One region of the Mesorhizobium sp. M0816 genome, then DNA from elsewhere that is predicted to be linked to it. Evidence: riboswitches for the same ligand, from Rfam matches in the RefSeq annotation. Region 1 holds a riboswitch; the other holds the start of a gene.
The links. Region 1 has a riboswitch for S-adenosylmethionine ahead of metX (homoserine O-acetyltransferase MetX). Riboswitches for the same ligand answer to the same signal wherever they lie in the genome.
Positions count from the first base shown of each region.

Region 2: it holds a riboswitch for S-adenosylmethionine, as region 1 does, so the genes downstream of both, NKI17_RS02560 (O-succinylhomoserine sulfhydrylase) here and metX (homoserine O-acetyltransferase MetX) in region 1, are expected to answer to the same signal.

Region 1 covers NZ_JAMYOT010000016.1:83,617-89,021, reverse strand. Annotated here, with positions in the region: gene metW (methionine biosynthesis protein MetW) at 16-630, opposite strand; gene metX (homoserine O-acetyltransferase MetX) at 746-1,915, opposite strand; SAM riboswitch at 1,992-2,069, opposite strand; gene hisC (histidinol-phosphate transaminase) at 2,209-3,318, shown strand; gene NKI17_RS23545 (prephenate/arogenate dehydrogenase family protein) at 3,325-4,260, shown strand; gene NKI17_RS23540 (DUF2125 domain-containing protein) at 4,395-5,396, opposite strand.
Region 2 covers NZ_JAMYOT010000002.1:65,926-71,330, reverse strand. Annotated here, with positions in the region: gene NKI17_RS02565 (glycosyltransferase) at 1-920, shown strand, start outside; gene NKI17_RS02560 (O-succinylhomoserine sulfhydrylase) at 957-2,147, opposite strand; SAM riboswitch at 2,218-2,295, opposite strand; gene NKI17_RS02555 (2'-deoxycytidine 5'-triphosphate deaminase) at 2,420-3,514, shown strand; gene NKI17_RS02550 (hypothetical protein) at 3,532-3,984, opposite strand; gene araD1 (AraD1 family protein) at 4,012-5,004, opposite strand; gene mmsB (multiple monosaccharide ABC transporter permease) at 5,196-5,405, opposite strand, start outside.

The DNA.
Region 1 (5,405 bases):
TTCTGCCTGTCAAACCTATCGTTTCAGCAGGAATACCGCTTGCTGGCCGAAAAAGTTCCAGAACCACCAAGGCATGGAGAAGCCGATCCGCTGGCCGTTGGCGTCGAGCGCGGTTGCCTTTTCCACCGTCGCGCCAAGCTCGTCGCACAGATTGACGAAGTCGCGAATGGTGCAGAAATGGATGTTGGGCGTGTCGTACCAGGAATAGGGCAGGTCCTTGGTCACCGGCATGCGGCCGTTGAAGAGCAGCGAAAGGCGCACCCGCCAGTGGCCGAAATTCGGGAATGAGACGATGGCGCGGTTGCCGATCCGGAGCAGTTCGTCGAGCACCAGCTTCGGATTGCGGGTCGCCTGCAAGGTCTGCGACAGAACGACGAAGTCGAAACCCTTGTCGGGATAGAATTGGAGATCCTTGTCGGCATCGCCTTGAATAACCGACAGGCCGCGCGCCACGCATTCGTTGACGCCGCGCTGCGACAGTTCCAGGCCGCGACCGTCGACCTTCTTGGTCGCCTGCAGCAATTCGAGCAGCAGGCCGTCGCCGGAACCGACATCCAGCACCCGCGACTGCGGCGGGATGAGATCGGCGACGACTTCGAGGTCGACGCGCTGGGCGCGGTTGACGCTCATGCGTTCGCCTCTTGCCTGACGCATGACCCTGATCCGAAAAGCCTGCAACTTTTCGGGGTCATGCGCTGATGCCTGGCACATGGTCCTGATCCGAACAATCCGCAACTTTTCGGGGTCATGCGCCGAGCCCTCTCGCCCGCGCGGCCGAGGCGATGAAGCCCTTGATGGCGGCGAACAGTTCCGGTTCGTCGAGCAGGAAGGCGTCGTGGCCGCGGTCGGTCTCGATCTCGACGAACGAGACCGAAGCGCCGGCCGCGTTCAGCGCGTGCACGACCGAGCGGCTCTCCTCGGTCGGGAACAGCCAGTCGCTGGTGAACGAAACCAGGCAGAAGCGCGTCTTGGTGCCGGCGAAGGCATCGGCCAACCGGCCGCCATGGTCGGCGGCGAGATCGAAATAGTCCATCGCCCGGGTCATGTAGAGATAGGAGTTGGCATCGAAGCGATCGACGAAGGTCATGCCCTGATGGCGCAGATAGCTCTCGATCTGGAAGTCGGCATCGAAACCAAAGGTCAGGGCTTCGCGGTCCTGCAGGTTGCGGCCGAACTTGCGGTGCAGCGCTGCTTCCGACAGATAGGTGATGTGGGCGGCCATGCGCGCCACCGCCAGCCCCTTTTCCGGCCGCTTGCTGTGCTCGAAATACTTGCCGCCATGCCAGTCCGGGTCGGCCATCACCGCCTGCCTGCCGACCTCGTGGAAAGCGATGTTCTGCGAGGAATGGCGGGCGCCGGTGGCGATCGGCAGCGCCGAGAAGACGCGCTCCGGATAGCTGGAGGCCCATTGCAGCACCTGCATGCCGCCCATCGAGCCGCCAAGCACGCTGAACAGCTGTTCGATGCCGAAATGCTCGACCAGCATCAGCTGCGCCCGCACCATGTCGCGGATGGTGATGATCGGCAGGTCGAGCCCGTAGGGCTTGGCGGTGGCGGGATTGGTCGAGGCGGGGCCGGTGGAGCCGAGACAGCCGCCGATGACGTTTGACGAGATGACGAAGAAACGGTCGGTATCGATGATCTTGCCGGGACCGATCAGCACTTCCCACCAGCCCGGCTTGCCGGTCACCGGATTGGTGTTGGCGACATGCTGGTCGCCGGTCAGCGCATGGCAGACGAGGATGGCGTTGGAGCGCGCGTCGTTGAGCGTGCCATAGGTCTGGTAGGCGATCTGGAACGGCGACAGCAGCGTGCCGGCGTCGAGCTTGAGCGGCTTGTCGGCGCCGAAACGCAACACCGGGCTCGACGGCTGGTCGGCCTCGTTGTTGGTTTTTCGCGCGCGCAAAGCGACCATCACATCTCCTTGCCCGGCCTTCAGTTGTCCACCGGTCTGGGCAACAAAAAACCGGCCATGCCTTCGCAAAGCCGGTTACAAGATGCAAACGGCCCTTTAGCAAGTTGTTTAACGTGGCTGCAAGCCGACCGGCCAAATCACCACGGAACTGTAGCCGTTCTTCTATGACTCGCGCATGGCTTCGTCAACGGCAAGTTCTTGATCCCGAATTGCCGGCCCCTCGACATTCCGGGCCACGGCTTGTATTTCCGCTGCGGCTTCCGGATGGAGGCACTCTCGACGGATTTCATGAAATGAGCCAGACACCGGATCAGACACGTCCAAGGCCCCGCGCCGGCATCATGGACATCGAAGCCTATGTGCCCGGCAAGAGCGCGGCGCCTGAAGGTGTCGCCAAGGTCCATAAATTGTCGGCGAACGAGAACCCGCTCGGTCCTTCGCCAAAGGCGATAGAGGCCGCGCGCGCGGTCGCCGACAAGCTCGCGGTCTATCCCGACGGCAGCGCCAGGCGCCTGAGGGAAGCGATCGCCGAGGTGCACGGGCTCAACCCGGCGAACATCGTCTGCTCCAACGGCTCCGACGAGATTCTGGGCCTGCTGGCGCAGACCTACCTCGCGCCCGGCGACGAAGCCATCATCACCGAACACGGCTTCATGGTCTACAAGATCTACATACAGTCGGCCGGTGCCGTCCCGGTGACGGTCAAGGAGACCGATGAACGCGCCGATATCGATGCGATCCTCGCCGCGGTGACGCCGGCTACCCGGATCATCTTCCTTGCCAATCCAAACAATCCAACCGGCACCTACGTGCCGTTCCAGGAGGTCCGCCGCCTGCATGCCGGCCTGCCGCGAAACGTGCTTCTGGTGCTGGATGCAGCTTACGCCGAATATGTCCGGCGCAACGATTATGAAGCCGGCGTCGAGTTGGTGGGCAGCGCGGAAAACGTGGTCATGACCCGCACTTTCTCCAAATTGGGCCTGGGCGGGGCGCGGATCGGCTGGATGTATGCGCCAATGCACGTCATCGACGCGATCAACCGCGTGCGGGGACCCTTCAACGTCAATGCGACGGCAATCGAGGCCGGCATCGCGGCGATCCGCGACCGTGCCCACATCGAACGCAGCGTCGCGCACAACGAGACCTGGCTGGCCTGGCTGAGCGAGCAATTAAGCGGGCTCGGGCTGCGGGTGACGCCGAGCGTCGGCAATTTCATCCTCATCCACTTTCCCGAGGACAAAAAGCATTCGGCGGCGGCCGCCGACGACTACCTCAGTGCGCGCGGCTACATATTGCGGCGCGTTTCCGGCTACGGTTTTCCGAACGCGCTGCGCATGAGCATCGGCACCGAAGAGGCCAATCGCGGCGTTGTCGCAGCACTCGCGACATTCCTGAAAAGCTAGAACACCATGACCTCACCGATGTTCGAAAAGATCGCGCTGGTCGGCATCGGCCTGATCGGCTCGTCGCTGGCCCGCGTCATCCGCCGCGAGGGACTCGCCGGCCAAGTCGCGATTTCGACGCGCAGCGACGCGACGCTGGCACGGGCGAGCCAACTCGGCCTTGGCGACACCTATACGACGGATGCGAAAGAGGCGGTTCGCGATGCTGATCTGGTTATCGTTTCGGTGCCGGTCGGCTCTTCAGGCACGGTCGCCGCGGAGATCGCGCCGGCGCTGAAGAAGGGCGCCATCCTCACCGATGTCGGCTCGACCAAGGCATCGGTGATCGCGCAGATGCAGCCGCATGTGCCTGATGGCGTGCACTTCATCCCCGGCCATCCTTTGGCCGGCACCGAAAAATCGGGACCGGACGCCGGTTTTGCCGAACTGTTCGAGAACCGCTGGTGCATTTTCACGCCTCTGCCCGGTACCGATCCCGCAGCACTGGAAAAGCTCTCGGAATTCTGGCGCCGCTGCGGCTCCAACATCGACACGATGGACCCGCAGCATCACGACATGACGCTGGCCATCGTTTCGCACCTGCCGCATATCATCGCTTACAACATCGTCGGTACCGCCGACGATCTGGAGTCGGTGACCAAGTCCGAGGTCATCAAATACTCGGCTTCCGGCTTTCGCGACTTCACCCGTCTCGCGGCGTCCGACCCGACCATGTGGCGCGACGTCTGCCTGCACAACAAGGACGCCATTCTCGAAATGCTGGCGCGGTTTTCCGAGGATCTGTCCTCGCTGCAGCGGGCGATCCGCTGGGGCGACGGCGAAAAACTGTTCGACCTGTTCACCCGCACCCGCGCCGTCCGCCGCTCGATCATCGAGGCCGGCCAGGATATCGACGTACCGGATTTCGGCCGCCAGGCAGTCGAACACCCGCCGAAGGGATAAGCCGCGGCAGGCCGATCGCAGGCCAGCCTGGCTTACAGCGGTTCATCGTTTCACAGAAACGCCGAACCGCTCTATCTCTTTGTTTTTGCGCAATTCCGGACGGAAAACCGTTTCACACTTTTCCTGGAGTTGCTCTAGTCGAGCGGCTTGATCTTGCCGAGCGGGATGAAGCCGAGCGAGGCCTTGCCCCTGACGATCTTCAGCGGCATCGACGGCTGGTTGCCGAGCAGCGCCAGTCCGGCAAAGCCGGTTTGGATCTGTTTCTTCTGCTCGGGGATGGCGGTGGCGAGGATTGCCGCCACGGCCTTCGGATCATTGAGCCTGATTGTCAGGTCGGCATTTATGAGACCGTCGTCATCGACCGACAGCGGTCCGGAAACGGTGATGCGCGCGGTTCCGGACGACAGATCGAGCTTGTGGATTTCGGCGGCCTGGCCGCGAAGGCTCTTCGGATTTGCCTTGATCAGTGTCACGCCGTTCTTCAGCGTCAGGTCGCCGCTGCCGTCCAGCGGCGGCAAGACGCGCCCGTCGATGGCCGCCGCGTCGATTTCAAGATCGGTGAAATTGCCGGCATAGTCGATGTCCGGGCCGTTTGGGCGCAATTGTCCCGTGGCGGTTCCGGCGCTGAACAGCGAGACGGGATCGGTGTCGTCTGCCGGATCGGTCTGGCCGGACAGGCCTTCTGTCTGCAGCGAGAGGCGCCTCGGCAGCGGCCAGGACAGCTTCATGTCGGCCCGCAGATCATCCCAGTCGATCCAGAGCGGGGTCATGCCGGGAACTGAGGTCCTGAGCGGCCCCCTGAGCTCGGCGGCAGGCGACAGAAGCCGCGTGATCTGCGTGGCGGCGTTGATCTTGCCTGTCGATGCCGCGACGTTGCGGCTGTCGTCCTCGTAAGCCAGGCTGTCGCAGGAAACGGTGAAGCTGAAGGGATAGCCGCTGACCGCGAGATTGGCGCAGTCGGCCCTGATGCCTTTGTCGTCGAGATCGGCGACCGCCTTGTCGGTCGCGCTCTCGACCAGGTCCGCCAGGTAGAACCAGCCCGCGCTGTAGATGCCGAACAGCACGAGAATGAAAGCGGCAAGCCACAACAGGCGGCGACGTTGGCTGGGCGGCGGGCGCTCGTCACTTGACGTCATGCTGCGGCT
Region 2 (5,405 bases), on a different contig from region 1:
TTGCCCATGCCGACGACCCGGTGGTCAAGCCGATCACCGCCGCAATGGCGCGCTTTCCAGCTATTCGCGCCCGCCTTCTAGTCGGTGACGACCGCATCAGCGGCAATCCAAAACTCAACAATTGCGTGAAGGGTTGGGAAGCGGCGCATTATAGCTGGGTCATCCTTGCCGATTCCAACGTGCTTATGCCGAGCGACTACGTCCAGCACCTGATGGCGGCGTGGCGGCACGACACCGGCCTCGTCTGCTCGACGCCGATCGGCTCGCGGCCGGACGGCTTCTGGGGGGAGGTCGAATGCGCCTTTCTCAACACGCTGCAGGCACGCTGGCAGTACGCCGGAGAGGCGCTCGGCCTCGGCTTCGCGCAGGGCAAGAGCATGTTGTGGAATAAGCCGATGCTCGACGCCAATGGCGGCATCTGCGCGCTTGCTGCCGAGATCGCCGAAGACGCCGCCGCGACCAAGCTGGTCAACGGGTTCGGACTGCGGGTCAATCTTGTCGCCTCGCCCTTCGAACAGCCGCTCGGCCGGCGCACGTTTGGCGAGATCTGGTCGCGGCAGGCGCGCTGGGCGCGGCTGCGCCGCGTCACCTTCGCGCTGTTCTTCGCCCCCGAGATCCTGATCGGCGCAGCGCCGCCGCTGGTGCTTGCGCTGATCGCGGCGGCTGACGCCGGCGTCAGCCTGCCGGCAACCGCCATCGCCGTGCTGGTCGCGGCCTACCTGCCGGAATTCGCCTTGGCCTCGGCCAAGGGATGGCACCTGTCGCTGCGCACCATCCTGGCGATGATGGCGCGAGACCTGATGCTTCCCGCCATTTGGGCGCGCGGATGGCTGAGCGGCGCCGTCGACTGGCGCGGCAATGTGATGACTATCCAGACCAAGGCCGTCGCAGAGCTGGAAGAGACCCCGTCCGGCGCCTGATCGGCGCGTCCCCGCTCGCCTCTATTCGGCCAGCCCTTATCCGGCAACTCTCAGTGCCTGCTCGATGTCTTCGAGCAGGTCGTCGGCGTCCTCAAGGCCAACTGACAGCCTGAGCGTTCCCGGTCCGATGCCGAGCTCGGCGCGGGCCTCATCGGTCAAGTTCTTGTGCGTCGTCGTCGCCGGATGGGTGATCAGGCTCTTGGCGTCGCCGAGATTGTTGGAAATCAGCACGACCTCGAGTGCGTTCTGGAAGGCAAAGGCCGCCTGCTTGCCGCCCTTCACATCGAGGCAAATCAGCGTCGAGCCGCCCGACATCTGCTTCTGGACCACGGCCGCTTGCGGGTGGTCGGCGCGGCCGGGATAGATGACGCGGGCGATTTGCGGGCGCTCGGCCAGGAAATCCGCGATGCGGCCGGCACTTTCCGTCTGCTGGCGTACGCGTAGCGGCAGCGTCTCCAGGCCTTTCAGCAGCGTCCAGGCATTGAAGGGCGAGAGGCTTGGGCCGGTGTGGCGGAAATAGTCATGCAGGTTCTCGTCGATCCATTTCTTGTCCGACAGAACGATGCCGCCAAGACAGCGCCCCTGGCCGTCAATATGCTTCGTGGCCGAATAGACGACGATGTGGGCGCCAAGCTGCAGGGGTTTCTGCTGCAAGGGCGTAGCGAAGACATTGTCGACGATCAGCCTGGCGCCGATCGAATTGGCAAGTGCCGCGACGGCGGCAATGTCGACTACCTCCAGCGTTGGATTGGTAGGGCTTTCCAGGAAAAACAGTTTGGTGTTGGGCTTGACCGCCTTTTCCCAATTGGCGATGTCGGTGCCGTCGACCAGCGTTGCCTCAATGCCGTATTTCGGCGCCAGCGTCTCGACCACCCAGCGGCAGGAGCCGAACAGCGCGCGCGCCGCCACGATATGGTCGCCCGCCTTGGCGCTGCACAGCAGTGCTGCCGTCACCGCCGCCATGCCGGATGCCGTGGCGCGCGCGTCCTCGGCTCCTTCCAGCGCGCACATGCGTTTCTCAAACATGTCGACCGTCGGATTGGCATAGCGCGAATAGATGAAGCCCGGCTCCTCGCCCTTGAAGCGAGCCTCCGCCGCTTGCGCCGTCTCGTAGACATAGCCTTGGGTGAGATACATCGCCTCGGAGGTCTCGCCGAAGCCGGAACGCAGCGTCCCGGCATGCACGAGTGCGGTCTGAGGCTTCCAGTCGCGCTTCTTGGTCATCATTCCATCCAAACACCAAAATTGGTCCAAACAACAAAAAACCGGTCGCGAAAGTCGCAACCGGTCCATATGGCCTTGCGGCCCGACGGTCCTTTAGCGACTTGTTTAACGTGGCTGCAAGCCGACCGGCCAAATCACCACGGGATAACGAGCTTTAGACCCGCGCCACGCTTGCGTCAATTGCCGGCATGATTAAGAGGGTTGTACCAAGCAGGTGCCAAAGGCGTCCTGCGACAGAACAAGACCTCGCCCGGCGTTCGAACGGAGCCAGACCCTTGCGGCAGACAGGCATTCTTCCCGATCAGGATATTTCCGCGCTGTTCCAGACGGGCGCGCTGAAATCGCCGCGCACGCTCGATGCCGATCAGATCCAGCCGGCCAGCCTTGACCTCAGGCTCGGCGACAAGGCCTGGCGGGTGCGCGCTTCCTTCTTGCCCGGCCCGGACCACAGGGTTGTCGACAAGCTCGACCGGCTGAAGCTGCACGAGATCAACCTCGCCGAAGGTGCCGTGCTGGAAACCGGCTGCGTCTACATCGTGCCGCTGCTCGAAAACCTGGCGCTGCCCGCCCATATTTCCGCCTCCGCCAACCCGAAAAGCTCGACCGGACGGCTCGATATCTTCACCCGGGTAATGACCGACCGTGGCCACGAGTTCGACAAGATCGCCGCCGGCTATGAAGGCCCGCTCTATCTGGAGGTCAGCCCGCGCACTTTCCCGATCGTCGTGCGGACCGGCTCGCGGCTGTCGCAGATCAGGTTCCGCACCGGCAATGCGCTCTTGTCGGAAAGCGAGCTGCACGAGTTGCACCGCGCCGAGATGCTGGTCGCCACCGAACCGCCCAACATCTCAGGCGGCGGCATCGCGCTGTCGATCGATCTCGACGGCGACAAGGACGGGCTGGTCGGCTATCGCGGCAAGCACCACACCGGCCTGGTCGACGTCGACAAGCGCGCCGCGCAGGATGTGGTCGATTTCTGGGAGCCGCTCTACAAGAGCGGTGCCGGCGAGCTGGTGCTCGATCCGGACGAATTCTATATTCTGGTGTCGCGCGAGGCGGTGCATGTGCCGCCACTCTACGCCGCCGAAATGACGCCTTTCGACCCGCTGGTCGGCGAATTCCGCGTCCACTATGCCGGCTTCTTCGATCCGGGTTTCGGCCATTCGGCGTCGGGCGGCACCGGCAGCCGGGCGGTGCTCGAGGTGCGTAGCCACGAAGTGCCGTTCATCCTCGATCACGGCCAGATCGTTGGACGGTTGGTCTACGAGCACATGCTGAAACGGCCGCGGGCGCTCTACGGCACAGATCTAGGCTCGAACTATCAGGCGCAGGGTCTGAAATTGTCCAAGCATTTCCGCGCCGCGCGCTGAGCTTGTTCGCAATTCCGTCAGCCGCGAAACAGATATTCTTTCGCGGCGCCAAGGCAGCCATGAAACTGACCGATAAAGAGCAGTTCTCGCACTGCCAATCGCTTCTTCCCCCAAAATCCTCTGGTTTGCTTCTCGTCGTCAAGTGAGGCGCTTGAGCTGGACTGCAAGGGGAACAACTGCTTGTCGATACATCCCAGCACATGGGCTCTGGCGGAGTCGACACCGCAGGCTCTGCCATTGTCGTTCAGTCTGTCAGCGCGGAGTGCGGACGTCATGCGATCCGCGTTGCGCATCAGAAAGCTCACTTGCGATTTCGAATAGCCGGTGGCCAGAAGCCGGTTAGTCATCGACATCCGGGCCTCGCGATAGGATTTTGCGCTGCATTGTCCGGCGCTGTAAGCCGCTGGGGAGAAATAGGCGAGGAACAGGACTAAACTTACGAACACAGTGCCAATCCGCAGGCCGTTCATTTCTCGCCCCTGAATTATGTCACCAGTTTACAACGCCTTCACCGCCACCTTCACCGGCTGCTCGATTTCAAGCGGGTTGCGCAAAGGCAGGCCGAAATCCTGCGCCTCGATTTCGAATACGTCGCCGGCCTCGGTCCTGATGCCGTCGGCGAAGGACAGCGTCGCCGTGCCGAACATGTGCACATGCACGTCGCCCGGCTGGCGGAAGGCCGAGTATTTGAAGTGGTGATGCTCGAGATTGCCAATGGTGTGCGACATGTTCGCCTCGCCCGACAGGAACGGCTTTTCCCAAAGCAGCTTGCCGTCGCGCAGGATGCGTGAAGCGCCGCGGATGTCGGACGGCAGGTCGCCGATCAGGATCTCCGGCCCGAACGAGGCGTTGCGCAGCTTGGAATGGGCGAGGAAGAGGTAGTTCACACGCTCGGTGACGTGGTCGGAAAACTCGTTCGACAGGGTGAAGCCGACACGGAACGGGGCGCCGTCGTCACCGATCACATAGATGCCGGCAATTTCCGGCTCCTCGCCGGCATCCTGAGCGAAGGCGGGCGACATAAGCGCCGCCCCGGGCGCTACTGCCATGGTGCCGTTGCCCTTGTAGAACCATTCCGGCTGCACGCCGGTCTGGCCTTTCGCCGGCTTGCCGCCCTCAAGCCCCATGCGGAACATCTTCATGGAATCGGTCAGCTGTTCCTCGCCGTCCGTGCTGAGCTTCTTGTGCATGGAATCGCGGGTCGCGGCGGAGCCGAGATGCGTCAGCCCGGTGCCGGTGAGATGGAGATGCGCCGGATCGGGATGGTTGATCGGCGACAGCAGCCGGCCCTTCTTGTAGGCTGCGTCGAGATCGACGGTTTCGCCGAAGCCCTTGCGCTCGATCAGGGCGACAAGCCCGCTGCCGGTACGCGCGGCTTCCATCGCCAGCGAATAGACGCTGCGGGCGCCGTTGATGACGCGGGTCTTGCCGCCGTTGCGGGCAACGACGCGGATCGTCTCGGCGTCGTCGAGGATTTGTGAGATCAGCATGGTAACCCTCTCTGAATTGTGGGCTGGCCTGCCCTTTCTCGGCAAACCCTGCCCCGCGCGGCCCGGACCCTGTCCGCGCCTCGGTTGAAATTCTTCGTCCGGATTGCGCTCGCGGATCAGGTCCCTCGGGGGGACTTCTTTGCGCCGCCCGGCAGCGCCGCGATGTGACCCGTATGCCTCCTGGTTGCCTCTCAAGCCTTGTTCTTGTTGTAGACGTCGAAGACGACGGCGCCGAGCAGCACCAGGCCTTTGACCACCTGCTGCCAATCGACATTGACGCCCATGATCGACATGCCGTTGTTCATGACGCCCATGATGAAGCCGCCGACCACCGCGCCGATCACCTGGCCGACGCCGCCCATCGCCGAAGCGCCACCGATGAACACCGCGGCGATGACGTC